Regions from separate parts of the Hydrogenophaga bisanensis genome, predicted to be linked through region 4. Evidence: predicted binding sites of a transcription regulator. Region 4 holds the regulator's gene; each other region holds the start of a gene.
What was found. Region 4 encodes FNR, which switches genes on or off when oxygen is low (the NO sensors DNR and NnrR bind a similar motif). Its sites were predicted from a motif close to TTGATNNNNATCAA; they were not measured.

Region 1: the regulator FNR is predicted to act here: its motif matches at 3,073-3,086, upstream of cobA (uroporphyrinogen-III C-methyltransferase).
Region 2: the regulator FNR is predicted to act here: its motif matches at 2,103-2,116, upstream of ACFQNJ_RS15740 (hemerythrin domain-containing protein).
Region 3: the regulator FNR is predicted to act here: its motif matches at 1,680-1,693, upstream of ACFQNJ_RS05235 (FeoA family protein).

Annotation. Positions count from the first base shown of each region.
Region 1 covers NZ_JBHTBX010000003.1:251,167-258,305, reverse strand. Annotated here, with positions in the region: gene ACFQNJ_RS06555 (nitrate- and nitrite sensing domain-containing protein) at 99-1,361, opposite strand; gene ACFQNJ_RS06550 (substrate-binding domain-containing protein) at 1,414-2,106, opposite strand; gene cobA (uroporphyrinogen-III C-methyltransferase) at 2,166-2,969, opposite strand; gene ACFQNJ_RS06540 (cytochrome D1 domain-containing protein) at 3,218-4,942, shown strand; gene ACFQNJ_RS06535 (c-type cytochrome) at 5,097-5,411, shown strand; gene ACFQNJ_RS06530 (c-type cytochrome) at 5,427-5,774, shown strand; gene ACFQNJ_RS06525 (cytochrome D1 domain-containing protein) at 5,771-6,964, shown strand; gene ahbB (siroheme decarboxylase subunit beta) at 6,968-7,139, shown strand, end outside.
Region 2 covers NZ_JBHTBX010000012.1:33,736-40,874, reverse strand. Annotated here, with positions in the region: gene gorA (glutathione-disulfide reductase) at 9-1,412, opposite strand; gene ACFQNJ_RS15740 (hemerythrin domain-containing protein) at 1,506-2,048, opposite strand; gene ACFQNJ_RS15735 (3-hydroxybutyryl-CoA dehydrogenase) at 2,163-3,014, opposite strand; gene ACFQNJ_RS15730 (GMC family oxidoreductase) at 3,231-4,856, shown strand; gene ACFQNJ_RS15725 (antibiotic biosynthesis monooxygenase family protein) at 4,865-5,164, shown strand; gene rocF (arginase) at 5,171-6,094, opposite strand; gene ACFQNJ_RS15715 (DUF6352 family protein) at 6,221-7,139, shown strand, end outside.
Region 3 covers NZ_JBHTBX010000002.1:532,528-539,666, reverse strand. Annotated here, with positions in the region: gene feoB (ferrous iron transporter B) at 1-1,292, opposite strand, end outside; gene ACFQNJ_RS05235 (FeoA family protein) at 1,289-1,615, opposite strand; gene ACFQNJ_RS05230 (cyclase family protein) at 1,821-2,525, shown strand; gene kynU (kynureninase) at 2,546-3,835, shown strand; gene kynA (tryptophan 2,3-dioxygenase) at 3,848-4,717, shown strand; gene ACFQNJ_RS05215 (DUF3592 domain-containing protein) at 4,765-6,549, shown strand; gene ACFQNJ_RS05210 (Bug family tripartite tricarboxylate transporter substrate binding protein) at 6,562-7,139, opposite strand, start outside.
Region 4 covers NZ_JBHTBX010000001.1:175,532-182,670, reverse strand. Annotated here, with positions in the region: gene ccoG (cytochrome c oxidase accessory protein CcoG) at 1-590, shown strand, start outside; gene ACFQNJ_RS00900 (FixH family protein) at 625-921, shown strand; gene ACFQNJ_RS00895 (hypothetical protein) at 1,000-1,293, shown strand; gene fnr (fumarate/nitrate reduction transcriptional regulator Fnr) at 1,337-2,056, opposite strand; gene hemN (oxygen-independent coproporphyrinogen III oxidase) at 2,237-3,616, shown strand; gene ACFQNJ_RS00880 (sulfite exporter TauE/SafE family protein) at 3,667-4,338, shown strand; gene ACFQNJ_RS00875 (DMT family transporter) at 4,347-5,303, opposite strand; gene aceA (isocitrate lyase) at 5,638-6,969, shown strand.

The sequences.
Region 1 (7,139 bases), on a different contig from region 4:
CGGGGGCACGTTCGCCCCAAGCTGGTGCGAATGGGCCGGGCAGCCGTTCTTGAGTGCTGCTTTTGGTGCGCTGCAGCACGCGCTTTGGACTCCCGCGTTTACCGCGGCGAGGGGAGCACGTCGGCCATGGCCAGCACCGCCTCGGCCACCTCCACCAGGCGACGGTTCTGGCTCATGGCCATCTGGCGCATCGTCTTGTGGGCCGCCTCCTCGCTGAGCTGGCGGTGTGCCATCAGCAGCCCCTTGGCCCGCTCGATCAGCTTGCGCTCATGAAGACTGGAGCGCACGGTTTCTAGTTCGTCCTCCATCGCCTGAAGCCGTCGGGCCTGATCCTGCACCAGGTCCAGCATCGATCGGCCCAGCTGGTGACCATAGGCGTGTTCACTGTCCGCCTTGTCCGATGCGGCCAGGTCGGTCGGTGTCGGCCGGGAGAAGAAGTCGGCATCGGGTCCTGCGCTGGGGGTGGCAGCCTGCAGCTGCTCCAGTTCGAGCCTGGCACAGGCGGTCCGCTCCCGGCAAAGTCCCAGCAGCTCGGCCACCAGCGCCTCTTCAATGCGCCTCATCGTGTCGATGCGAGACGTGCAGGCATCAAACCAGTCCTGGCTGTTGGCGCCGCACAAGGGTTGCCCGGGCGGCGTGGTGCTGACGATCCGCCGCATGCGCTCCAGGCGGACCAAGTCCTCGGCTTGCGGTGCCGACAGCCAGCGCGCCCACATCGCCGGGCTGGCAAACTCGCCGAAGGTCTGCAGACAGCGCTCTTGCGAGTCGATCAGGTGCAGCAGTCGTTGCTGCCCCTGAATGTCGGGCTCGCCTGCGGCGTACATGGCCGATCCGGTGGCCCGTTCCTGGCCGGCGAACTCCTTGCCCTGCATGAAGTTGAACAGGGCCACCAGGCGTCGGGAAATGAGTGGCTCGGTGGCACTGTCGGCGGCTTCGAAGACGACCGCGAGCAGGGCGCTGATCAGCCGCGCGAGATCGGCCGATGCCTGCGCCGGGCTGGTGGCCTGGGCGTCGATCCGTTGGCGCAAGGTGACCAGGGCGTCCAGTCCCTGCAGGGCGTAAGCGATGCGGGCGTGCAGCCGCGCGCCCAGCCGCAGGGCGCCGTCCTCGGTGTCCAGATCGTCGAAACAGGCCAATACCCCGGCTTGCGCCGCGTCGCTTCTGCCGATCTGGCTGCTGCGCTCGTCGGCCCAGCGCCGCCCGCATGAGGCCAGGTAAAGGTTGGAAAGACCTCGCTCGCGCTGCAGTTCGTGGATGAGCCTGGCCACCGACTCGACCAGGGCGCTGGTGCGCGCCAGCTGGTCAAGTTCGGTGATCTCGCAACGTTTGGCGGCAATGAGAAAGCGCAGACCGGGCTTCATGGGGCATGGATGTTTCCCCCGTGCAGCAACATTCGTGCCGCCTGAGACCTGCTCAGGCAGGGTCCATGCCGTGTTGGCGCTTGATCGCCATGGTGGCGGGGGATGACAGAAAAGCCAGCAGCGCGTCCGCAACCGCTGGTGACGCACTGTGCGCACCGCGCGCCGCCGAGAAGGTGGTGACGATCTGGATGGCTTCGGGCAAGCCACCCAGCACATCGATGCCCGGCAGGTTCATGAGTTCGCTCAGCTGCTGGAAGCCCAGTGCGACTTCGCCCTTGGCCACCAGCGACCCCACGGGCACCCCGGGCGGGGCGGTCACGATGCGGTCACGGATCTGGTCGGCAATGCCCCAGCGCTCGAACAGACGGGCCAGCTGCACGCCACTGGGGCCGGTGGAGTAGCCGAGGGTGGGTGCCGCCAGCACGGCCTGCTTCAGGGTTTCTTCGCTGCCGACATCCGGGTGCGGGACACCGGCCTTGACGGCCATGGCCACGCCCGAGCGGACCATGTCGACCCGGCTGCCCGGCACCAAGTGGCCTTCGCCCAGCAACTGTTCGATCGCGTTGGAGGCCAGGGCCACGACGTCAAAACGTTCGCCGGACTGCACGCGTCTGGCGGCGTCGACACCGCCCACCGACTCGACCTGGACGGTGATGTCCGGGTGCTGCCGGCTGAACTGGGCCGTCAGGTCGGCCAGCAGGGCCTTGGTGGCCATGGAGGAAATGAGGGTCAGTGTGGTCGCCATGCGTCAAAGCGTACCAAACCCCGTGTGATCCGGCCTGCCGGATCCCGTTCTTTCAGATATCAGGCGACGGCATGGATGGCCTGTGCCGGCGCTGGTTCGGTGATGCTGGCCGGGTGAAGCTGGCTGCGCAAGGTCACGACGCCACCGATCATGATGAGGGCTGGTGGCCTCACCTGGTGGCGCAGTGCGAGTGCGGGCAGCTCCGCCAGCGTGCCGGTGATGCAGCGCTCCTGGGGCAGCGTGGCCTTCTCGACCAGCGCGGCGGGCGTCTGCCCCGCCAGGCCATGCGCCATCAGCTGGCGGCAGATTTCAGGCAGGTTGTTGACGCCCATGTACAGGACGATGGTCTGCCGGGGCCGGGCCAGCATCGCCCAGTCCATGTCCAGACCCTGGCCGTCGCGCAGGTGGCCCGTGGCCAGCACGAGGGCGCAGGCATGGTCGCGGTGGGTCAGCGGGATGCCGGTCGAGGCGGATGCCCCCTGGGCGGCGGTCAGTCCGGGAATCACCTGAAACGGAATGCCGGCCTCGGCCAGCGCCTGCGCTTCTTCGCCGCCACGCCCGAAGATGTAGCCATCGCCTCCCTTGAGTCGCACCAGAGCCCGGCCGCTGCGGGCCAGCCGCACCATCAGTTCAATGATGGAAGCCTGCGGCAGCGTATGGCGGGAGGACTCCTTGCCCACATAGATGCGTTCGGCGTCCGGGGGCAGCAGGTCAAGGACGGCGGGGCTGACCAGGTGGTCGTACAGCACCAGGCGTGCAGCGCCCAGGGCGCGGGCAGCCTTGACGGTGAGCAGTTCCGGATCACCCGGGCCGGCGCCCACCAGGGTGACGCAGCCCGACCGCATGCCAGGGGATTCATCCATCCCGCCGGCAGGGGCCAGCAGGTCACGGCATTCGATCAGGCTCATGGTCTTCTCCGGTTCCTCGTGGTGGGGACCATTGTTCTTTTGCAACGCACCATCGTCCTTGAACTGGTTCAAGGACAGGGTCATGGGCGAGGAAGACGATGTGCCCGTTCGCCAAGCGTCCTGGACAGCGGCCGGGCGAACGGGGCCACGGACCAATCAGGGACGGCCACCTCCAAAGCTGATCCACGACGGAGAGAGAACCCATGAAATCCCGAACGATCATCCGCCTGACCACGCTGGCCATGGCTGCCCTGGTGGGCACCGGTGCCTTTGCACAGACGGCAGACAAGAAGATCAGTGCCCCTGAGGCGAACTATCAGGCGGGCGGATCGCCGTTGGCCAACGAGCCGATGTATCAGGCGACCAATCCCAAGGCACCGCCGATGACGCAGGCCGAGTTCGACGTGGCCCGCAAGATCTACTTCGAGCGCTGCGCCGGCTGCCACGGCGTGCTGCGCAAGGGCGCCACCGGCAAGCCGCTGACGCCGGACATCACGGTGGGCAAGGGCACCGACTACCTCAAGGTCTTCATCGCCTACGGATCTCCGGCCGGCATGCCCAACTGGCAGACCAGCGGCGAGATGACCGAGAAGGAAGTGGACATCATGGCGCGCTACATCCAGCACGATGCCCCCACGCCGCCGGAATACAGCCTGGATGACATGAAGGCCACCTGGAAGGTCATCGTGCCACCGGAGAAGCGGCCGAAGAAGAAGATGAACAACTACAACATCAGCAACATCTTCTCGACGACGCTGCGCGACACGGGCGAGGTGGCCCTGATCGACGGTGACACCAAGCAGATCATCAACATCGTCAAGACCGGCTACGCGGTGCACATCTCGCGTCTGTCGGCCTCGGGGCGCTACCTGTTCGTGATCGGCCGCGACGCCAAGATCAACATGATCGACCTGTGGATGGAGAAGCCCGACAACGTGGCCGAGATCCGCACCGGCCTGGAGGCCCGCTCGGTCGAGACCAGCAAGTACAAGGGCTTTGAAGACAAGTACGCGATCGCCGGCACCTACTGGCCGCCGCAGTTCGTCATCATGAACGGCGACACGCTGGAGCCGCTGAAGATCGTCTCGACCCGCGGCAACACCGTGGACAAGCAGGAGTACCACCCCGAGCCGCGCGTGGCCTCCATCGTGGGCAGCCACTTCAAGCCCGAGTTCGTGGTCAACGTCAAGGAAACCGGCCAGACCCTGCTGGTGGACTACTCCAACATCGATGCATTGAAGGTCACCACCATCGGCACCGCACGCTTCCTGCACGACGGCGGCCTGGACTCGTCCAAGCGCTACTTCATGGTGGCGGCCAACAACAGCAACAAGATCGCGGCGGTGGATCTGAAGGAAGGCAAGCTGACCAAGCTGATCGACGTGGGCAAGATCCCGCACCCGGGCCGCGGCGCCAACTTCAACCATCCGAAGTACGGACCGGTCTGGTCCACCGGCCACCTGGGTGACGAGACCATCGCGCTCATCGGCACCGATCCGGTCAAGCACCCCAAGAACGCCTGGAAGGTGGTGCAGACACTGACCGGCCAGGGTGGCGGTGCGCTGTTCATCAAGAGCCATCCGAAGAGCAAGCACCTGTACTCGGACACCCCGCTCAACCCGGATCCGAAGATCTCCCAGTCGGTCGCGGTGTACGACATCAACAACCTCGAGAAGGGCTACACCGTGCTGCCGATCGCCGAGTGGGCGGGCCTCAAGGACGACGGTGCCAAGCGCGTGGTGCAGCCTGAATACAACAAGGCTGGCGACGAGGTCTGGTTCGCGGTGTGGAGCGCCAAGAACAAGGAGAGCGCGCTGGTGGTGGTCGATGACAAGACCCTCAAGCTCAAGGCCGTGATCAAGGATCCGCGCCTGATCACGCCGACGGGCCACTTCAACGTGCACAACACCCAGCACGACGTTTATTGAGTCTCCCCCCTGCGCCGCTGACACGGCTTCCCCCCTCCGTGGCGCGCCTGCGGCGTTTCGAGGGGGGACGGTGCGAGTGGCCCGGCAAAGCCGGTTCCACCGCACCCTGGGTTTGAGGCACTTCGTCTCCGCTACGTAACTTCTGGAGTTTCAGATGAAAAAAATGAATCTGCTGTTGCTGGCGTCGTTCTTGGCATTCGGCTCCGGCGCTGCCTTCGCCGACGGTGAAGCGGCTCTGACCAAGTCCGGGTGCATGGCTTGCCATGCCAAGGACAAGAAGTTGGTCGGGCCGTCGTTCAAGGACATCGCGGCCAAGTACAAGGGCAAGGACGCCTCCGCGCAACTCTTCGACAAGGTGCGCAAGGGTGGATCGGGTGTGTTTGAGCCCATCCCCATGTCGCCCAATGGGCCGGACAAGATCGCCGACCAGGACCTCAAGGACGCCATCGCGGTGATCCTCAAGTCCTGATCCGGGAGGCATGCCGTGCTCCGCTTCTCTGCTGTCCTGTCTGCGCTCTTGCTGGGGCCTGTGCTGGCTCTCGCGCAGTCCGCACCCGATGCCTTGCGTTCGCGCGAGCTGGTGCGCATGGTGCGGCAGGACTGCGGCTCTTGCCACGGCATGCGCCTGACCGGTGGCCTTGGCCCTGCGCTCACGCGGGAGGCCATGGCCGATTTTCCGCTCGACAGCCTCGTCGCCGTGATCTTCCACGGCCGACCAGGCACCCCCATGCCGCCCTGGAAGGCGATGCTCAGCGAGGAAGAAGCCCGCTGGATCGCGTTGCGCCTTCAGCAGGGCTTTCCTCAAGAGTTCCCGTCCGGAGATCCGAAATGAAGCGCCGAGAATGGCTGGCGACCGCAGCCAGCCTGTCATCCCTTGCCGCGCTGGGTGGTCTGGCGGGCTGTGCCTCGGCGCCCCTGCGCGGCACCGGCGATCTGGGGACGGTCATTGGCCGGGCCAACGGCACCCTCTACATCGTCGACACCTCCACCCGTGCCCTGCTCGGAGAGGTCAAGGGACTGGGCGATCTCTCGCACGCGTCGGTCGTCTATTCCCGCGACGGCCTTTTCGCCTTCGTCTTTGGACGTGATGGTGCGCTCACCCGCGTGAACCTGCTGGAGCAGCGCATCACCCACCGGGTGATGCAGGCCGGCAATTCCATTGGCGGGGCGATCAGTGCCGACGGCACCCTGGTGGCGGCGCAGAACTACACACCCGGGGGCATCAAGGTGTTCGATGCGCGCACGCTCGAACTGCTGGCCGACGTTCCCGCCGCCTATGCGCCGGGAAAGCTCTCCCGCGTCGTGGGGTTGGTCGATCTCCCCGGACGCCGCTTTGCCTACAGCCTGTTCGATGCGGACGCCATCTGGGTGACCGACTGTTCGGACCCAAGGCATCCGGTGACGCAGAAGTTCGAAGGCATCGGCCGTCAGCCCTACGATGCGCTGGTCACACCCAACGGTCGACATTACATTGCCGGCCTGTTCGGCGAGGACGGTCTGGCCATGATCGACCTCTGGGCCGACCAGCCGACGGTCCGCCGCATCCTGGGTGGCTACGGCAAGGGCCAGCAGCCGTTGCCGGTCTACAAGATGCCGCACCTGCGCGGGTGGGCGGTGGCTGGACGGCATGCCTACCTACCCGCCATCGGGCGGCACGAGGTGCTGGTGGTCGACACCGAGAGCTGGGCCGAGGTCGCACGGATTCCGGTGGCCGGCCAACCCGTGTTCGTGATGGCACGGCCCGACGGTGGCCAGGTCTGGGTGAACTTCTCGGTCCCCGACTATCACCGGGTACAGGTCGTTGACACCCGCAACCAGGCGGTCATCCGGACCCTGGAGCCCGGCAAGGCCGTGCTGCACATGGAATTCACACCCCGCGGTGAGGCGGTATGGATCAGCAGCCGGGACGACAACCGCGTCAGTGTCATCGATACCCGCAGCATGGCGACCCTGGCACGGCTGGACGTGCCGGCGCCCAGCGGTATCTTCTTCACGTCGCGCGCCGCGCGCATGGGCTTCTGAGCCATGGACATCCACCCCCACCTGAAGTTGCGGCTGCTCAATGACTGGCAGCACGACTTTCCCCTGAAGGCCCAACCGTTTGCGTCGATTGCCGTGGCGCTGCGCGTGTGCGAAGAGGACGTGCTGGCGGGGTACGCCGGTGCGCTGGCCGATGGGTCCCTCAGTCGCATCGGTG
Region 2 (7,139 bases), on a different contig from region 4:
CGGAGGGTTCAGGATCGCGCCGGCTCCCGCATGGTCACGAACTCCTCGGCCGCGGTGGGATGGATACCGATCGTGCTGTCGAACACCGCCTTGGTGGCGCCGGCTTTCATGGCTACGGCAAAACCCTGGACGATCTCGCCCGCCTCGGCGCCGACCATGTGCAGGCCCACCACGCGGTCGGTGGCGGTATCCACCACCAGCTTCATCAGTGTGCGCTCACTGCTGCCCGAGAGTGTGTGCCGCAGCGCCCTGAACTCGCTGCGGAAGATGGTGATGGCGCCAAAGCGTTCGCGCGCCTGTGCCTCGGTCAGACCCACGGTACCGATGTTGGGATGGGTGAAGACGGCGGTGGGGATGAACTCGTAGCTCATGCTGCGCGGCACCTTGCCCGGCGCAGGGCCGAACAGCTGGTCGACCACCACCATGGCCTCGCCCAGTGCCACCGGGGTCAGCTGGACCCGGTTGGTCACGTCGCCCACCGCCCAGATGCTGGGCACGTTGGTGCGGTAGTGCTCGTCGACGATCACCTCACCCTGGCCGCCCTGGGCCACGCCCACGGCTTCCAGACCCAGACCCTGCACATTGGGTTGGCGGCCGGTGGCGTACAGCACCGCATCGGCCATGACCACGTTGCCGTCTTCCAGTTCGGCGCGCAGACCGTCGTCGGTCTTGCGAATATCGACCACGCCGGCGTTCAGGCGCAGGTCCACACCGGCCTTGAGCATCTCGCCCGCGACGAAGTGGCGGATCTCGTCATCGAAGCCGCGCAGCACCTGTTCGCCCCGGTACAGCTGCGTGACTTTCGCGCCCATGCCATTGAAGATGGAGGCGAACTCGCAGGCGATGTAGCCACCACCGACCACCAGCAGGCGCTGCGGGAAGGGTTCCAGATCGAACACCTCGTTGGAGGTGATCACATGCTCGCGGCCCACGAAGTGCGGCACGAAGGGCGTGCCGCCGGTGGCGATCAGGATGTTGGCCGCCGTGAAGGACTGGTGGCCAGGGGAGCCATCGGCATTGAGTGTGGCCACTGTCACCGCGTGCGGGCCGTCGATTCGGGCAAAGCCGTTGATGACGGTGACGCCCGAGCCGCGCAGCAGGTTGGCGTAGACGCCGTTGAGGCGACTGATTTCCTTGGCGCGGTTGGCCTTGAGGGTGGACCAGTTCAGCGAAGGCCTCTCGCCCTCCCAGCCATAGCCGTGGGACTCTTCAAACGACTCGGCGTAGTGCGCGGCGTAGCTGTAGAGCTTCTTGGGGATGCAGCCGACGTTGACGCAGGTGCCGCCCAGGCCATCGGTGCCCAGGGTTTCGGCCATGGCCACTCGGCCACCACGCCCGGCGGCCATTCGGGCGGCGCGCACGCCACCGCTGCCGCCACCAATGACGAACAGGTCAAAATCGAAATTGCTCATGATGTCCTCAGCGCCGGCACAGAGGTCCGCCGGCATGGTCGGTCATCTTAAGCCTTGGTCAACGACCTTGCAGGCCAGTTGGACAGGGGCCGATCAGTCGGCCCGGGCCAGAGCCTCCGCTTGCCTGAGCACGCGCCGACGCGCCATCTCGCGGCCCATGCCGACGGTGTCCAGTCCTGCCAGGCGTTGGCGTGCCTGGGGATAGGCGATCGATTCCTCCAGCAGGATGTGGTCCAGGTACAGCGCCTCGAACACATCGAGTGCGTGGCGCAACTCCACCGGGTCGAACCACAGGTTGCCGTTGGCGGCGGCTTCCAGAGAAGGGGCGATCTGCAGCCAGTTCTCTTCCAGCCAGCCGTGGTCCTGCACCAGATGCTCGGTCGCCTGGACCACCGCGGGGTCCTGGCTGGCCAGCAGCGTGGGGAAGATGTGCTTTTCCTCGTCCAGATGGTGCTGCCGGGCTTCGCCACTGAAGTAGTTCAGCACGCGCCGGGCCTTTTCCCGGTTGGCCTGATTCAATCCATCGGATTCGATGGCATCGACCAGTTCGTGCAGCTGGCGAATGTGCTGCTGGATGTCCCGGTGGGTCTGGTCCAGGAACTCGAAGACGGCGATGGCAACGGGTGCGGCAGCCATGGTGGACTCCTTCAAGGTGATGGGCCCATTCTGGAGGTGCTGCGCCGCCGCAATTTGATCTGCCTCAACAAAAAAGCCCGCCGAAGCGGGCTCCCGACGGAATGCAGGCCGTGATCAGTAGGTGTACACGCCGCGGCCGGTCTTGCGGCCGAGCCAGCCCGCGGCCACCATTTCCTTGAGCAAGGGGGCGGGACGGTACTTGCTGTCGTTGAACTCGGCCATGTAGACGTTCATCACGGCCAGGCAGACGTCCAGGCCGATCATGTCGGCCAGGGCCAGTGGGCCGATGGGCTGGTTGGTGCCCAGCTTCATGCCGGCGTCGATGTCTTCCGGCGTGGCCAGACCCTCGGCCAGCACGAAGAAGGCCTCGTTGATCATGGGCACCAGGATGCGGTTGACCACGAAGCCGGGTGCGTTCTTCACGGTGATCGGGGTCTTGCCCAGGGCCTCGGCCAGCGCCTTGACGGCGTCGTGCGTGGCGTCGCTGGTTTGCAGGCCGCGGATGATCTCCACCAGCGCCATCATGGGCACCGGGTTGAAGAAGTGCATGCCGATGAAGCGGTCGGCCCGCTGGGTGGCCGCCGCCAGCTTGGTGATGCTGATCGAGCTGGTGTTGGTGGCCACGATCACCTCGGGGGCCAGGATGCCGTCGAGCTGCTGCAGGATCTTGACCTTCAGGGCCTCGTTCTCGGTCGCGGCCTCGATGACCAGCTGGGCGCCCTTGAGGTCTTCGTAATTCGTGGACCCCTGGATCAGCGACAGCGCCTGGGCCTTGCCTTCGGCGGTCAGTTTGTCCTTCTTGATCAGGCGGTCCAGGCTACCGGCGATCGTGGCCAGCCCCTTGTCGACGGCCGCCTGGGCCACATCGATCATGACGACGCGGATGCCGCTGACGGCACAGGCCTGTGCAATGCCGTTGCCCATGGTGCCGGCGCCGATGATGCCGACGGTCTGGATCTTGCTCATTTCGTAATCACTCCTGCCAATTGTTGGAAAGTCGTTGGGGTCAACCTGGATTCTGCGACGCACATCAGGGCCGCAGGTGCTGTGGCGTCCCACAGGTGTCCTGTCTAGGCTGGGGAACCTAACCATTCATCAGGGCCTGTGCTAACTTGCCTGCACATTGTCGCGCACCGTCTTGCAGACAGATGACAGGCCCGTGCGCCCAGGAGACACAAGCACATGTACGACACCATCATCGTGGGCGGAGGATCTGCCGGTTGCGCCCTGGCGGGACGCCTGAGCGAGGACCCGGGCCATCGAGTCGCCCTCATCGAGGCGGGACCCGCCGACCGCAGCGTCCTCATCCACTGCCCAGGTGGGCTGGCCGTGATGGCCAAGTACCAGCTCAACGGCTGGGGTTACCACACCGTGCCGCAGCCGGGGCTGCATGGCCGGCGCGGCTACCAGCCGCGCGGCAAGGTGATGGGCGGGTCGAGTTCGATCAACGCCATGATCTACGCCCGAGGCCATGCGCGCGACTACGACGACTGGGCGGCCCAGGGCAACCCGGGCTGGTCTTTTCAGGACGTACTGCCGTACTTCAAGCGCTCCGAGCACAACGAGCGCGGCGCCGACGACTGGCACGGCCAGGGCGGACCGCTCAATGTGATGGACCTGCGCAGCCCCAACCCTTTCCTGCCGCACTTCCTTGAGGCAGGTCGCCAGGCCGGCTACCCCATCAACGACGATTTCAACGGTCCTCAGCAGGAAGGCATCGGTGTCTATCAAGTGACCCACCGCAACGGCGAGCGCTTCAGTGCCGCCAAGGCCTATGTCACCCCGCACCTGGGCCGCAGCAACCTGCAGGTGTTCACCGACAGCCTGACTTCCCGGGTGCTCACCGAGGTGCGTGATGGCCAGGTGCGCGCCACCGGTGTGGAGTTGCGCGGGCAGGGCGGCCGTGGTGTGCCACAGCATTTGATGCTCAAGCCCGGGGGTGAGGTGGTGCTCAGTGCCGGCGCCTTCGGGTCCCCGCAACTGCTCATGCTCTCGGGCATCGGGCCGGCGGATCACCTGCGCGAGCACGGCATCGCGGTGGTTCGCGACCTGCCCGGTGTCGGTGCCAATCTGCACGACCACCCGGATGTGGTGATGGTGGTCAACGCCCCTCAGGTGACCGACCTGTTCGGCCTGTCCCTGACCGGTGCCTGGAACATGCTCAAGGGCATTGGCGAATGGCGTCGCTCCCGCCGCGGCATGCTGACCACCAACTTCGCCGAAGCGGGGGGATTCATCCGCAGCGCCGCCGATGAACCGATCCCGGACCTGCAATTGCACTTCGTGGTGGGCAAGCTGGTCGATCATGGCCGAAAGACGGTGTTCGGTCACGGCTATTCCTGTCACGTCTGCCTGCTGCGGCCGCGCAGCCGGGGCAGCCTGCGGCTGGCCAGTGCCGACCCGCAGGTGGCACCGCTGATCGATCCCGCCTTTCTGCAGGACCCGGACGATGTGCGGCGCCTCGTGCAGGGTTTCAAGCTCACCCGCGAGCTGCTCTCGCAGCCGGCGCTGGCCCGCCACGGCGGCCGGGAGTCGGCGGCGTCGGCCGAGGCCCGCAGCGATGCCCAGATCGAGCAGTTCATCCGCCACCATGCCGACACCATCTACCACCCGGTGGGCACCTGCCGAATGGGCCCGGACGAAGGCGCCGTGGTCGATGCCCGGCTCCGGGTGCACGGCGTCAGCGGCTTGCGCGTGGTGGATGCGTCCATCATGCCCAGCGTCGTGGGTGGCAACACCAATGCCCCGAGCATGATGATCGCCGAGAAGGCGGCGGATATGATCCGGGAAGACCGATCCGCTTCCTGAGACCGACCATGATCCTCGAACACGCCGACATCCGCATCGATCCTGCCCGCGCCGCCGACTTTGAGGCCGCCATCCTGCACGGCGTGCAGACCGTCATCTCACAGGCCAAAGGCTTCAGGGGCTTCAAGGTCAACCGCAGCATCGAGAGCCCGGGCCGCTATCTGCTGATGATCTACTGGGACACGCTGGAGGACCACACCGTGGGATTCCGCGGCTCGGACGCCTTCACGCAGTGGCGCGCCATCGTCGGTCCGTTCTTTGTGCAGCCCCCGGTGGTCGAGCATCTGGAGCTGGTCGGCAAGAGCTGAGCGACCTCAGCTCTTTCTCATCAGAGTGGACTTGCCGAACAGGCTTTCGATCAGGTCCACCGCCAGCAACGCCGTCTTGTTGCGCACGTCCAGCGCCGGGTTGAGTTCGACCACGTCCAGTGAGCCCAGGCGACCGGTATCCGCGATCATCTCCATGCACAGCTGGGCTTCGCGGTAGGTCGGTCCGCCGGGCACCGTGGTGCCCACGCCGGGTGCGATCTCCGGGTCCAGGAAATCCACGTCGAAGCTCACATGCAGGTGGGTGTGTTCGTCCAGACCCATCAGCGCCTGCTCCATGGTGTGACGCATGCCCATCTCGTCGATGTAGCGCATGTCGAAGACTTCCAGCCCCTGCTCGTGGACGAAGCGTTTCTCGCCGGGGTCGACGCTGCGGATACCGATCTGTCGCACCACATCGCTGTCGATGGCTGGCACCTGCCCGCCGATTTCCACCAGCGCCTGCGGGCCGTGGCCGCAGAGCACCGCCACGGGCATGCCGTGGATGTTGCCGCTGGGGGTCAGTTCGGCCGTGTTGAAGTCCGCATGGGCGTCAAGCCAGAGCACCCGCAGCTTCTTGCCGGTTTCGCGGCAATGCCGGGCCACGGCACTGATCGACCCGATCCCCAGGCAATGGTCACCGCCCAGCATGATCGGCAGGCGTCCCGCGGCCAGCTCGGCATGCACGGCCTCGTGCACCCGCTGGTTCCAGGCCACCACCTCGGGCAGGTGGCGGTAGCCATGGAGGGGCCCCTGCCAGGGGTTGCCTGGCCCGCTGAGGTTGCCGCGGTCGATGACCTCCAGCCCGTGGCTATGCAGCACGGCGGCGATCCTTGCCACGCGCAGGGCTTCGGGACCCATGGAGGCGCCGCGGGCGCCAGCGCCGATATCGGTCGGCGCACCGATCAGGCTGATGCGATGGTGATGTTGCATGGTGCAATTTTGCGGCAATGGCGCGACAAGTGTTCGGGAGAACACCCTCGGGTGGGGGCTTGTCGAAACGGGTCGGCAGACGGCCCGTTCTGCGCCGACAATCCGGTGCCCTCCTGATCGCAAGCCATGAGTCATACCTTCGACGCCGAATCCCGCCCCGCCATGGTCTGGCCCGCCAGCGGTCAACACCTGCTCCAGGCCGATGCACAGGGCTGGCACGCACCCACTGAGGACTACTGGCGCCTGTGGCTGCAGCGACCGGAGCTGGCGCCGGTGGAGGAGTCCTGTGCGGCGGAGAGACGCCTGCATGCGGCGCTGATGGCCGCCCCCCTGCGCCCGGTGGCCGCGTCTGAGTTGCAGGCCATGGCCGACCCCGATATTGCCCAGAGCTACGGGCATTTCCTGCGCCTGCGCGAGGCGCTCATTCATGCGGGCACCCTGGAGCAAGCCTACCTGGGCTGGGTGCGGGACCGACGTTTTGATCTGCCCCCCCTGTTCATGGATCTGGTGGTACAGGCGGTGGTGGCCCGCATGCTGGCCCAGGAGGACGATGCGCTGGTCTGGCGCGCGGCGGAGCTGCTGTTCCGTCCCCAGCGGGTCGCGATCCAGGAGGGGCGGGTCCTGAGCGGTGACCTGCAAGTCCTGGATGATCTGCACCGCACCGGTGGTCTGGGCGAACTGGGCCGCCTGCTGATGGAGGGCGGTGTGTCGCTGCCGGGGACCGGCCTGCAGGTGCTGGGCGATGACAACGCAGGCACCTATCTGGCCGGTCGCTGCCAGGACGGTCGCTATCGCCACCTGCTGGACCTCACCCATGGTCTCCAGCAGACGCTCTCGCATGGGCTGGTGCTGAATCTCAACAATGCGCGTTCAGGTTTGCGTGCGCTGGCCCAGGTGCTGGAGCGGTGGGTGAAGCACTTCCTCGGCGTGAAGGTGACGATCCGACCCGAGGCGCGCGTGGAGGACCCCGCCTGGCGCTGGCACCTGGGGCTCGATGTCCAGTCCTCTGCCTTGCTTGATGCCCTGTATCAGGGCCAGCCCGTGC
Region 3 (7,139 bases), on a different contig from region 4:
GTCTGGCGGCCCTGTGCCTGGCCCCGGCGCGAGACGATGAAGGCCACCGCCATGGCGCTGAGGATGCCGGCCAGGTACAGCGCAAAGAGCACCAAGCCCTGCAGGTTGAACAGGCCGGCGACGCTGCGGTCGGGGATGAAGGCAGCGATCAGCAGGGCATAGACCGGCAGGCGGGCCGAGCAGGTCATGAGCGGGGCGATCAGGATCGTGAGCCAGCGGTCGCGCCAGTGGCTGATGGTGCGCGTGGCCATGATGCCGGGCACGGCGCAGGCAAAGCTGGAGAGCAGCGGAATGAAGGACCGGCCCGACAGGCCCACGGTGCCCATGAGACGGTCCATGAGGAAGGCGGCGCGCGGCAGGTAGCCCGAGTCTTCCAGCAGGAAGATGAAGAAGAACAGGATGAGGATCTGCGGCAGGAACACCAGCACGCCACCCACGCCGGCAATGACGCCGTCAACCAGCAGGCTGCGCAAGGGACCGTCGGCCATGCGGGCGGCCACCTGCTCACCCAGCCAGCCCACCCCGGCCTCAATGGCGTCCATGGGCAGGGCCGCCCAGGCAAACACGGCCTGGAACATGAACAGCAGCACCCCCACCAGCAGCACCATGCCCCACAGGGGGTGCAGCACCCAGCGGTCAACCCGGTCGGTGAAGGCCCAGCGGCTGGCATCGGTCTGCACCGCGTCGGCCAGGATGGCACAGACCCGGGCATTGAGTGCGTCGGGGCCGGGAATGTCGGCATCACGGGCAGGCTGGGCGGGCGGCAGGCCCGACGACAGCAGGGCATCGAGCTGGGCCAGCAGCGCCAGGGCGCCGTCCTTGCGGACACTGATGGCGGTGACCACCGGCATGCCCAGCGCGGCCGACAGCCGTGCGGTGTCGATGCTCAGGCCTTGCGCCTGGGCGACATCGAACATGTTGAGCACCAGCACCATGGGCACGCCCAGGGCCTGGGCTTCGAGCACCAGGCGCAGGTTGAGCTGCAGGTGGGTGGCGTCGGCCACGCAGACGAGCAGATCCGGCCGTGCTTCGCCGGCCTGGCGGCCGGTGACGACGTCGTGGGTGATGGTCTCGTCGTGGCTGAGCGGCACCAGGCTGTAGGTGCCGGGCAGGTCCAGCACCTGGGCCTGCCGGCCCTGCGGGGTGGTGATCCAGCCGGCCTTGCGCTCGACGGTGACGCCGGCGTAATTGGCCACCTTCTGCCGGGTGCCGGTGAGCAGGTTGAACAGCGCGGTCTTGCCGCAGTTGGGGTTGCCCAGCAGGGCCAGGCGGGGGGCGCTTGTGCTGCTCATCGGACGACCTCGGCCGCGTGCACGCGCAGCAGGGCCGCCTCATGGGCCCGCAGCGCAAAGGTGGACTGCCCCACCCGCACTGCCACCGGGCTACGGCGCAGCCAGCCACGGGCCACGATGCGCACCGTCTCGCCGGGCAGGAAACCCAGCTCGGCCAGGCGGCGCTGGGTGCGCAGGCTCTCGGGGTCTTCGGTGGCAACGTAGCCGTGGATCACGCCCGGCACCTGCGGCGGCCAGACGTCCAGCCCGCTGGTGGACGGAGGGCCGGCGTCCGGCTCGGCGGCGTTGACGGGGGCCCAGGGGGTGGCGAGGGTGCTGTTCATGATGAGGAGGCCATCAGGCCAGTTCGCAATACAGGCATCCTAAGTAAATGAAATCCATTCGTATTTGTCTTTTGTCAAACTTTGCGCAGATCACCTTCTGAATCGCACCGCCGATCGGACAGATGCTTTAAGCCTCAAGCGATTTTGCTGATTGTTGGAAATAACCGACACCACGGTTTTTGTGCGGGTGCTACCTTCTGCGGCGATGAAAAAGCTCTGGGACATTTCCCCCCCTGTCCATGCCGGCGCGCCGGTGTTTCCGGGCGACACGGCCTACAGCCAGCAGTGGGTGGCCAGCATCGGCCCCGGCTGCCCGGTGAACGTGAGCGCGGTCACGCTCTCGCCCCACGTGGGCGCGCACGCCGATGCGCCCCTGCACTACGACCCGGAGGGTGCCGCCATCGGTGCGGTCCCGCTGGAGGCCTTCATCGGCCCCTGCCGGGTGATCCACGCCATAGGCTGCGGCCCGCTGGTGCGGCCCGAGCATCTGGCGCATGCGATGGGCGATTCGCCGACGGGCCGCTCCCAAGGCGAATCAGCCCCCCCGGGGGGCAGCGACCCGCGCAGCGGCGGAGCGTGGGGGCCACTTCCTCCACGGGTGCTGGTGCGGGTGTACGAACGCATGCCCCAGGACCGGTTTGACAACGGCCTGCCCGCCTTCGCGCCCGAGACGGTGGCCCTGCTGGCCGACCGAGGTGTGGTGCTGATCGGCATCGACAGCGCCAGCATCGACCCGGCCGACAGCAAGACCCTGGACAGCCACCAGACCATCCGGCGTCGCGGTCTGCGCGTGCTGGAAAACCTGCTGCTGGACGACGTGCCCGAGGGCGACTACGAACTGATCGCCCTGCCCCTGAAGCTGACCACCTGCGACGCCAGCCCGGTGCGGGCGGTGCTGCGCGAACTGTGAACACAATAGGAGACCAACCGATGACGACCACCCTTCAAGACTGCCAGGCGCTGGACGCGGCCGACCCGCTGCGTGGCCTGCGCGCGCAGTTCAACATCCCCGCCGGCACCATCTACCTGGACGGCAATTCGCTGGGCGTGATGCCCGCCAGCGCACCGGCCCGCGTGGCCGAGGTGGTGACGCGGGAATGGGGCACCGACCTGATCCAGAGCTGGAACAAGCACGGCTGGTTCCAGATGCCGGGCCAGGTGGGCGACAAGATCGCGCGCCTGATCGGCGCCGGTGCGGGCGAGGTGGTGGCCACCGACAGCACCTCGGTCAACCTGTTCAAGGTGCTGAGCGCGGCGCTGAACATGGTGCAGGCCGATGCACCCAATGGCCAATTGACTCGCAAACGGATCATCAGCGAGCGCAGCAACTTCCCGACCGACCTGTACATTGCCGAAGCGCTCTGCAAGCAGCACGGGATGGAACTGGTGCTGCTGGAGCCCGAGGAGATAGCTTCGGCCCTGACCGCCGAGGTGGCCATCCTCATGCTGACGCACGTGAACTACCGCACTGGCGCCATGCACGACATGGCGGCCGTGACCGCTGCCGCCCATGCCGAGGGCATCCTGACGGTGTGGGACCTGGCGCACAGCGCGGGTGCCGTGCCGGTGGACCTGACCGGCGCCAAGGCCGACTTTGCCGTGGGCTGCGGCTACAAGTACCTTAACGGCGGCCCGGGCGCGCCGGCCTTCGTGTGGGTCAATCCGCTGCACGCCAACCGCTTCTGGCAGCCGCTGGCCGGCTGGTGGGGCCATGCGGCGCCGTTCGCCTTCACGCCCGACTACCAGCCCGCCCCGGGCATCACGCGCTACCAGTGCGGCACCCAGCCCATGATCAGCCTGGCCGCGCTGGAGTGCGGTGTGGACACCGTGCTGGCGGCCGAGACCCTGGGCGGCATGGCGGCGCTGCGCGCGAAGTCGCTGGCGCTGACGGACCTGTTCATCCGTCTGGTGGAGGAGCGCTGCGCAGGCCATGGCCTGGGCCTGGCAACGCCCCGCGAGCATGCGCAGCGAGGCTCACAAGTGTGTCTGACAAGGGACGAAGGCGCCTACGCCATCGTGCAGGCGCTCATCGCGCGTGGCGTGGTGGGCGACTTCCGCGCCGGTGATGGCGGCATCCACAAGGACATCCTGCGCTTTGGCTTCACGCCGCTGTACATCGGCTTCGAGGATGTGTGGCACTCGGTGGAGCACCTGAAACAGGTGCTGGAAAGCGGCGAGTGGCAGCGGCCCGAGTTCAACCGCAAGCACGCGGTGACCTGAAGGAGACGCGCCATGACCTGCCCCTATCACGACGCATCACCCGCCTCGAAGCCCGAGTCCATCGTCCACGAGGAGAAGGCGCAGCTGGATTTCAGCCGCGACATGAGCTACGGCGACTACCTGCAGCTGGACGCCATCCTCAGTGCGCAGAATCCGCTGTCTCCCGCGCACGACGAGCTGCTGTTCATCGTGCAGCACCAGACCAGCGAGCTGTGGATGAAGCTGATGCTGCACGAGCTGACCGCCGCCATCGGCAACATTGCCCGCGACGACCTGAACCCGGCGTTCAAGCAGATGGCGCGCGTGTCCAAGATCATGGAACAGCTGGTGCACGCCTGGGATGTGCTGGCCACGATGACGCCGCCGGAGTACAGCGCCATCCGGCCCTACCTGGGCCATTCGAGCGGGTTCCAGAGCTTCCAGTACCGCTGCATCGAGTTCGCGATGGGCAACAAGAACGCGGCCATGCTCAAGCCGCATGCGCATCACCCGGAACGGGCGGCCATGGTGCAGGCCGCGTACGAAGCACCTTCGCTGTACGACGAGTGCCTGCGCCTGCTCGCGCGCCGTGGCATTGCGGTGCCGGCCTCGCACACCGAGCGCGACTGGACGCAGCCCTACCAGGCCAGTGAGGGCGTGGAGCAGGCCTGGCTGCAGGTCTACCGCAACCCGAAGCAGCACTGGGACCTGTACCAGCTAGGCGAGGAGCTGACCGACCTGGAAGACGCCTTCCGACTCTGGCGCTTCCGCCACGTGACCACCGTGGAACGGGTGATCGGGTTCAAGCGCGGCACAGGCGGCACCGGTGGTGTGAGCTACCTGCGCAAGATGCTGGATGTGGTGCTGTTCCCGGAGATCTGGACGCTGCGCACGGCCCTGTGATGGTTTGAGACGGCATACACTGCGGCCACCAAGGGAGTGATCGCCGCATGAGCCTGTTGAAACGTCCGAGTCTGCGCCAGCGACGCCGCAACGGTGCCGTCTGGCTCGGCGCGTTCGGCAGCATCTTCTTTCTGGTGGGCCTGGGGTTCGTGGTGCTGGCGATGGTGCCCACCGTGATCGACAGTGTGCGCATGCGCCAGTGGGAGCCAGTGCAGGCGCAACTGCTGAGCGCGCGCCTGGAATCACTGCGCGGCAGCAAGGGTGGCACCACCTACCGGGCACACGCCACCTACCGCTACGTGGTCAATGGACAGACACACGTGGGCCAGCGGGTGGCGGTGAGCAACACGGCGGACAACGTCGGCGACTTCTGGTACCAGCTGGGCTGGCGTCTGGAGTCCGCGCACCGGCAGGGAAAGCCCGTGACTGCCTGGGTCAACCCGGCAGACCCGACCGATGCCGTCCTGGACCGCAGCCTTCGCTGGCCTCTGCTGGGCTTCTGGGGCATCTTCATCGCGATCTTTGGGGGTGTGGGCCTTGGCATGATGGTGTGGGGCCGACACAACTGGCGCAAGGCTGCGCAGCCAGAGCACCCGCAGGCCGCCACCCAGCCCTGGATGCAGTACCCGGAATGGGCCAGCCCGGCCATTGCATCGAACCTGCGGGCCGAGCGCTGGGTGTTCACCGTCATGGGGGTGGTGTTTCTTGGGTTTGGCGGCGTCGTTAGCGCCATCGCCTTGCCGGATGCGGTCAACGGCCGCCCGATCGTCTGGGTGGTGTTGCTGTTTCCGTTCTTTGGCCTGGTGATGTGCTGGCAGGCTTTCAAGGGCTGGCGCCAGCATCGCCGTTATGGCGCAGCGGCGCTGGTGCTCTCGCCCCACCCTGCCCCCCTCGGCGGGCAGGTGAGCATGCATCTGGACCTACCGCTGCAGGTGGGCCCGCAGGCACGCGTGGTGATGGCGCTCAGTTGCCTGGAGCGCAGCACCAGCGGCAGTGGCGATGATCGCAGCACCAGCGAGCACCTGCAATGGGAAGATGAAGGCGTGGCCCGACTGGTACCCACCGCCGCAGGCACCCGGGTGCAATGGCAGACGGCATTGCCAGGGCACCTGCCGCCATCCTCACCACCTGGAGAAGACGGCACCGCATGGCGAGTCAGCGTTGACGGCCAGGGGCTGGAAGACGGGTTCAGCGCGACGTACGACATCCCCGTGTTTGCCACTGGCGCCAGCGCCAGCTTCGGTGCACCCGATGCCATGTTCGGCACCGCATCGGCGCATCAGGCAGAGGATGAGGCCTTGCTGCGCGAGCGCATCGGCGCCGTCTGCCGCGTTGAGATGGACATGCAAGGGCGCCTGGTGCTGGATCAGCCCTATGCGCGCATGCGGCGCGCGCAACTGCCCTGGCTGTTCATGGGCGTGGTGTTCGTGATCTCGGGCGGCTATCTGTGGAATGTGCGAGCACTGGGCGGGCTGATGGGCATCCTGTTCGGCGGGCTTGGCCTGCTGGCGCTGGTGCTGAGCCTGTGGCTTCTGCTCAACCGGAGAACCACCACCATGGACCGCAGCCAGGGCACCACCATCGTGCGCCGGCTGCTGGGCTTGCCGGTGAGCACGCGCCACTGGGATGCACAGGCCATGGAGGGCCTGAGCGTGCACCGCAGCTACGGCATGCAGGTGAACGGACGGCGACCGGAGAGCATCTGGCAGGTGCGGGCACACCCGCGTCAAGGCAAACCGGTGGTGCTGGCCGACAGCATCAGCGGCGAAGGGGCCGCACGACTGCTGATGCAGGACATCGCCCGGCACACCGGCTGGCGCGCCGCCACCTGAACCGCCGTCGGCTCAGTTGGGCCGGATGTTGTTCTTGCGGATGACCTCGGCCATGGCGGCGGTGTCGGCCTGCATGCGCTTGGCCAGACCCTCGGCCGCGGTACCGGCCACCTGCCAGCCCTGGGCCAGGATCTTCTGGCGCACCTCGGGTTGGCGCACGATGCCGGTCAGCAGGCTGGCCAGCCGGTCGGCGTGGGCCTTGGGCAGGCTGTTCGGGGCCGCGACAGCGTTCCAGATCTCCAGCTGCAGACCCTGGACGCCCGCCTCGGACAGGCTGGGCACTTCGGGTACGACGCTGCTTCGCCCGGCGGACGTGACCCCGATGGCCCTGAGCTTGCCGCCCTTGACCTGTGCCATGGCCAGGCCGGGTGGGAGCAGCGCCATCTGGACCTGGTTGCCCAGCATGCCGGTGATGACCTGAGGGTTGCCCGCGTAGGGCACATGCACTGGCGCAATGCCGGCCTTGGTCTTGAGCAGTTCCATGCCCAGGTGCGCCACCGTGCCGATGCCGGGGGTACCGTAGTTCCAGCGATCACCGGCGCGGCGGGCTTCCGCCAGGAAATCGGCGGGGGTGGCCCCGGGGGCACCAG
Region 4 (7,139 bases):
CGACCGGGATCGATATCCGGAACGGCCTTCAGTACGAGTGCATCGGTTGCGGCGCCTGCATCGATGTTTGCGATGAGGTGATGGACAAGGTGGGCTATCCCCGCGGTCTGGTCAAATACTCCACGCAGAACGGCATGGCCCAGGGATGGACTCGCCAGGAGATGATCCGGCACGCGTTCCGTCCCCGCGTGCTGGTGTACACCACCATTCTGGCGGTCATCACCATCGCGGTATTTACCAGCCTGTTCCTGCGCACCCCCCTCAAGGTGGACGTGATTCGCGATCGCGGATCCCTGGCTCGAATGGTCGAGCACGGCCGCATCGAGAACGTCTTCCGTCTCCAGATCATGAATGCCACCGAGGAGAGGCAGGTCTACCGTGTCACGGTGGAAGGACTGGACGGTATTGCCATCGCGTCGGAGACCGAGGTGGAGGTGTTGCCCACTGAGGTTCGCTCCGCTCCCATGGCGGTCCAGATTCCGCCGAATGCGGCATCACCGGGCTCACACCCCATCCGGTTCACCATCCGCTCCACCGGCGACTCGGTGGACGAGGTGGTCGAAAAGGCCGTGTTTCTGGTTCCCCGCTAAACTGATCTTCCCAAGGTACTCCATGGACCACGTCATGTCGTCAGATTCTGCTCCGTCAAGCCGCCATCCCGTGCCGACCGCGTGGTGGCGTGTCCCGCACATGTGGCTGGTCGTCGGCGGTCCGCTGCTGGTGGTCGTGGCGGGCATTGCCACGGTCATCCTGGCGGTGCGCAACCCCGACCCCGTGCTGGACAAGGTCGTGTACGAGCGGGACCTGGCGGCCGCCAAGGATCTGGAAGGCAAGGCGCGGGAAGAGGCGCTCATCCGGATGCAGCCCGCCCATCAGGCGCGCAACCACGCCGCGTCGCCGGTGGTGCCTGCGGGCAAGTGACGGTTCGTGCGCCCAGACTTGGGCGCACACCGTATGAATGCCGGGGATCCGTTCACCAGTCAGTCAGGAGAGCAGACGATGGGAAAAGCCCAAAGATGGATGTGGATTGCCTGGCCAGCTTTTCTGGTCGCTGGTGTGATGGAAATGCTGGTGTTCGCGGTGGTCGACCCGGGTGATCTCCACTGGTTCGGCGAGCCGGTGGCCATGTCCCGTCAGGCGGTGTACACCTTGGCGTTCTTTGTCTTCTGGGTGTTTGCCATGGCGTCCAGCACACTCACCACCATGCTTGCGATGTCCCCGTTTGAGGTCAACCGCTGTCCCGTGCCGCCCGACGAACGACCCAGGGACTGCGCCCGCAACGGTTGCAACTGACTGATACCGGGGCGCGTTGCTTGCGCCTCGGCAAACCCTCGACTCAGCGGCAGGGCTGAGGGTTGACAATCTTTCGCAGGGCGTCCGTGTCCTTGATGTGCACGTAGCGCTGCTTCACCTCGATGATGCCTTCCTCCACGAACTTGGAGAAGGTGCGACTGACTGTCTCCAGCTTCATGCCCAGATAGCTGCCAATCTCCTCGCGGGTCATGCGCAGGATGAGTTCCGACTGGGAGAACCCGCGCGCGTGCAGGCGCTGCACCAGGTTCAGCAGGAAGGCCGCCAGACGCTCTTCCGCCCGCATGCTGCCCAGCAGCAGCATCACCGAATGATCGCGGACGATCTCTCGGCTCATGATCTTGTGCACGTGGTGCTGGAGCGTGGTGAACTCGCGGGAGAGTTCCTCCACCTGATCAAAAGGCATTACACAGACTTCGGCATCCTCCAGCGCGATCGCATCACAGGAGTGCCGATCGTTGACGATGCCATCCAGGCCGATGATCTCGCCCGTCATCTGGAAGCCGGTCACCTGATCCCGGCCATCTGCCGTGGTGATGCAGGTCTTGAAGAACCCTGAACGGACCGCGTACAGCGAGGTGAATTTGTCCCCGGTGTTGAACAGTGACGTCCCGCGTTTGATCCGCCGGCGTGTGCTGATGACGCTGTCGAGCTTGTCGATTTCGTCCGCGTTGAGGCCCATCGGCAGACACAACTCCCGCAGGTTGCAACTCGAACAGGCGACTTTGATGCTTTGGATGTCCATGCTTTTTGCGAGTATTTCGCGCGCAAGCTTAACCCAAAGGATTGTCGGGTGTCGAGAAACACAGTGCTGGCGCGGATTTGATGACGGTGGTTTCCCCAGTAGTCGCCAGGCGCTTGATGAAGATCAAGGGGCGCAGGCATGCGTTCGTGCACAGTTCCAGACAAGTTTGGAGAATCTTCCGTGAGTCATGCCATTTCAGACGAACTGCTCAAGCGGTTCGATGTGCCCGGTCCCCGTTACACCTCCTATCCCACCGCTGATCGGTTCGTGGAGGCGTTTGTTGAAAGCGACTACATCCAGGCACTGGAACAGCGTGCGGCCGGGTCCATGGCGCTGCCGCTGTCGATTTACGTGCACATTCCGTTCTGCGAGTCTGTGTGCTATTACTGCGCCTGCAACAAGGTGATCACCAAGCACCACGAGCGGGCGGCCGAGTACCTTCGCTATCTCAGCCGCGAGGTCGAGCTTCAGGTCCAGCACTTCGGCAAGGGCCATGCCGTGTCCCAGCTTCACCTGGGGGGCGGCACACCCACCTTCCTCTCGGACCCCGAGCTGGAAGACCTCATGACCATGTTGCGCCGCAATTTCACGCTAGTGCCCGGGGGGGAATACTCCATCGAGGTGGATCCCCGCACGGTGACCGACCAGCGGTTGCAGACACTGGCGCGACTGGGCTTCAACCGGCTCAGTTTTGGCGTGCAGGACTTCGATCCGGCGGTCCAGAAGGCGGTTCATCGTGTGCAACCGGCCGAGCAGGTGTTCAAGCTGGTCGAAACCGCCCGCAAGATCGGGTTCGAATCGGTCAATGTGGATCTGATCTACGGCTTGCCTCTTCAGACGCCCGAGTCCTTCCGCCGGACCCTCGCTCAGGTCAGCGAACTCAGACCGGACCGGATCGCGCTCTACGCGTATGCACACCTGCCCAGCCGGTTCAAGCCGCAGCGTCGGATCATCGCCGCCGAGTTGCCCAGCCCTGGCGACAAGCTGTCGATGCTGTCCATGTCGCTGGACGCCATGAGCGACGCCGGGTATGTCTACGTTGGCATGGATCACTTTGCCTTGCCGACCGACGCGCTGGCGGTCGCCAAGCGCCAGGGCCGCCTGCACCGCAACTTCCAAGGTTATAGCACCCAGCCGGATTGCGATCTGATCGCCTTGGGGGTATCGGCCATCGGCCGCATCGGAGCCACCTACAGTCAGAACGCGAAGACGCTGGAGGAGTACTACGACGCGCTCGATCAGGGGCGTCTGCCCATCGTGCGCGGATTGGCTCTCACACGTGACGACCTTCTGCGCCGTTCGGTGATCATGTCGATCATGTGCCAGGGTTCGGTCCAGTTCGAATCCATCGAACTCGGGCACCTGATCGACTTCCGGTCCTACTTTGCGCGCGAACTCGAGACCTTGTCCGGCTTGTCCGAGTTCGGGCTGGTCACGGTCGACGGCCAGGGTATCCAGGTCACTTCCACCGGGTGGTATCTGGTGCGAGCGATTGCGATGGTGTTTGACCGATACCTTCAGTCCGACATCGACCGCGCCCGTTTTTCCAAGATCATCTGACGGTGACCTTGCCGGCTGCGCTGGTGTTCCTGGGCCCTTAAAGTCACGCCATGCAGACTTCCATGGCGATGACGGCACTGGTGATGGGTGTGGTGGGCGGACCGCACTGTGTGGCCATGTGCGGTGCTGCCTGCGCCGGCATCAGCCGTGCGGCGGGGCAGCAAGGTGCCCGTGCACTCTGGACGTTTCAGGTCAGCCGGATGCTGGGCTACGCGCTGATGGGTGCGTTTGCCGCGGGTTCGGTGCAGGGACTGGCCTGGCTGGGGACGAATACCTCCGTCATCCGTCCCGTCTGGACCATGTTCCATGTGGCAGCCTTGTTGCTGGGCCTGGCATTGGTGCTGCGCGCTCGGCAGCCGGCCTGGATCGACGACCTCGCCCAAGGCGTCTGGCGCCGAGTGCGGCCGGTGCTGGTCCGGCTGGGGGCCAAAGCGCCCGTGGTGCTGGGCGTGGCTTGGGCGCTCATGCCCTGCGGTCTGCTGTATTCGGCCTTGCTGATGGCCTCGCTGTCAGCCAGCGCCCTGGATGGTGCCTTGATCATGGCCCTGTTCGCACTGGGAACCTCCGTCTCGCTGACGGCGGGTCCCTGGCTGCTCCTGCGTCTTCGCGGCGGCGCTTCGGGCGCGTGGGCCATTCGTCTCGCCGGTCTGGCGCTCATGGGCACGTCCGGTTGGGCCCTGTGGATGGGCATCACCCAACCCACCGGACTGTGGTGCCTCTGAACCAGCCATCAGCTTGAAGCGGTGCCTGCGGTGCGCCCCGGCAAGGTCGCCAGCAGGAGGCCCATCAGCGCGATACCGAACGCCAGCATCTGCAATGCCGTCAGGGTCTCGCCCATGAACAACACCCCGATGGCCGCCGCACTGACGGGCAGCATCACGGTGAACACCCCTGCACGGGATGCCGGGACGGTCTTGAGGCCGGTCATCCACAGCCACACGGTCCATACGCTGGCAGCGAGGGCGTAGAACACCAGCAGGCCCCAAAGGGTAGGGGTCACTTGGCTGAAATCGAAGTGCCACGCGGTCCAGATGCCCAAGGGGGTGACCAGTGCAAATCCCCAGAGGTTGATGATTGACGAGATACGCCTGGGCCCAAGGCCGTCGGTCAGGCGCTTGCCGATGACAACGTAAGACGCTTCGCAGACGACCGCCGCAAAGACCAGCAGATTCCCCCAGACCGCCAGAGACACCCCCAGAAACTCCCCGCCCGAGGCTGTACTGCTGTCTGCCGGAGGCTTCTGCAGGGAAAAGAGCCCGATACCTGCGGCGGCACACACGATGGCGGCGGCCGTGCGCTTTCCAATCTGCTCCTTGAGGAAAAGGGCGCTCAGGATGGCGACCACCGCCGGGATGGAGGACATGACCACGCCTGCCGCCACGGCGGTGGTGAGACTCACACCGAAAAGCATGCAGATGGAGAACATGAAATTTCCCAGAAAGGACTCCAGGAACAGCAGCCAGCGCGTTCTGGTCGTCAGGGGCGGTTCATCGGCAGGTTTGCGAAGCCACGAGATCATGGCCAGGCCTCCGATGCCAAAACGCAGCCACGCCAGCAGAAACACCGGGATGACGGCGACCAGTGGTTTTGACAGCGCCACGTAGCTGCCGACCAGGGACATGCTTAAGGCAAGACAACTGTAGGCCAGCCATGGGGATGGCGAGGAGCGGGGTAGAGCGCGTGTCATGGCCTGGATCATGCCTGATGACCGCAGGCTGTCTTTCTGTTGACAGCAGGTGGCTGTCGCAAAGGCACGGGGAATTTCATGATGGAAGATTTTGTTTTTGAATGATGAAATCAGGTAATGCTGCGGTGCGCCAAAATTTCTCGATTCAAGAAAAATCATTTCATATTGAGGAATATAAACGAATAAGTATTGATTTTTAATGAGAAAATATTTTGTCTTCTATAAGACATAAGAGCTTCACGAGGTCTTGTATAAGACTTAAAGTACGTCCATCGGCCACGAAAAACCAAGCCCGTCGCCGCAGTCCTCACCATCAACCTCACGGAGTGTTCTCATGACCAAAGCCCTGAATGCGCAGCTGAGCCGCCAACAGCAGATCGAAGCCCTGGAAAAAGACTGGGCCACCAACCCCCGCTGGAAGCTGGTCAAGCGCGGTTACTCCGCCGCTGACGTGGTGCGTCTGCGCGGCTCCATGCAGCCCGAGTACACGCTGGCCCAGCGTGGCGCCGAGAAGCTGTGGGAGAAGGTCAACGGCGGCGCCAAGAAGGGCTACGTCAACGCCTTCGGCGCCATCACCGCCGGTCAGGCCATGCAGCAGGCCAAGGCTGGTCTGGAAGCTGTGTACCTGTCGGGCTGGCAGGTCGCTGCCGACGGCAACACCAGCGAAACCATGTACCCCGATCAGTCGCTCTACGCCTACGACTCGGTTCCGACCATGGTCCGCCGCATCAACAACACCTTCAAGCGCGCTGACGAGATCCAGTGGAGCCGTGGCATCGAGCCGGGCAGCCCTGAGTTCATCGACTATTTCCTGCCGATCGTGGCTGACGCGGAAGCCGGTTTCGGCGGCGTGCTCAACGCCTTCGAACTGATGAAGAACATGATCGCCGCCGGTGCTGCTGGCGTGCACTTCGAAGACCAGCTGGCCGCCGTGAAGAAGTGCGGCCACATGGGTGGCAAGGTGCTGGTGCCCACGCAGGAAGCCATCGAAAAGCTGATCGCCGCCCGCTTCGCCGCCGACGTGATGGGCGTGCCCACCATCGTGCTGGCCCGCACCGATGCCGAAGCCGCCAACCTGATCACCAGCGACCACGACGCCAACGACAAGCCTTTCCTGACCGGTGAGCGCACGCAAGAAGGTTTCTACCGCGTCAAGAACGGTCTGGAGCAAGCCATCAGCCGTGGCGTGGCCTACGCACCCTACGCCGACCTGGTGTGGTGCGAGACCGGCGTGCCCGACATCGGCTTCGCACGTGAGTTTGCCCAGGCCGTGCACGCTGCCTGCCCTGGCAAGCTGCTGTCCTACAACTGCTCGCCCTCGTTCAACTGGAAGAAGAACCTGGACGACAAGCAGATCGCCAAGTTCCAGGACGACCTGTCCGCGCTGGGCTACAAGTACCAGTTCATCACGCTGGCCGGTATCCACATCAACTGGTTCAACACCTTCCAGTTCGCCCACGCCTACGCCCGTGGCGAAGGCATGAAGCACTACACCGAAATGGTGCAGGAGCCGGAATTCAAGGCGCGCGAGAAGGGCTACACCTTCGTGTCGCACCAGCAGGAAGTCGGCGCCGGCTACTTCGACGACGTGACCACCGTGATCCAGGGCGGTTCTTCCTCCGTGAAGGCCCTGACCGGCTCGACCGAAGAAGAGCAGTTCCACTGATCCCCAGGCCCGAAGAGGCCGAGGAGACACGAAGCCCGGGCGCGCCCCGGGCTTTTTTGTGGGAAAATCGCAGCTGAACCAGATACAAGAGCGAGAAAGGCACCTTGGTTATGACACCGCGAACTACTTCGGAGATCCTTCCGGCCTGCTGAGGCCTGCAGTTCGCGCCT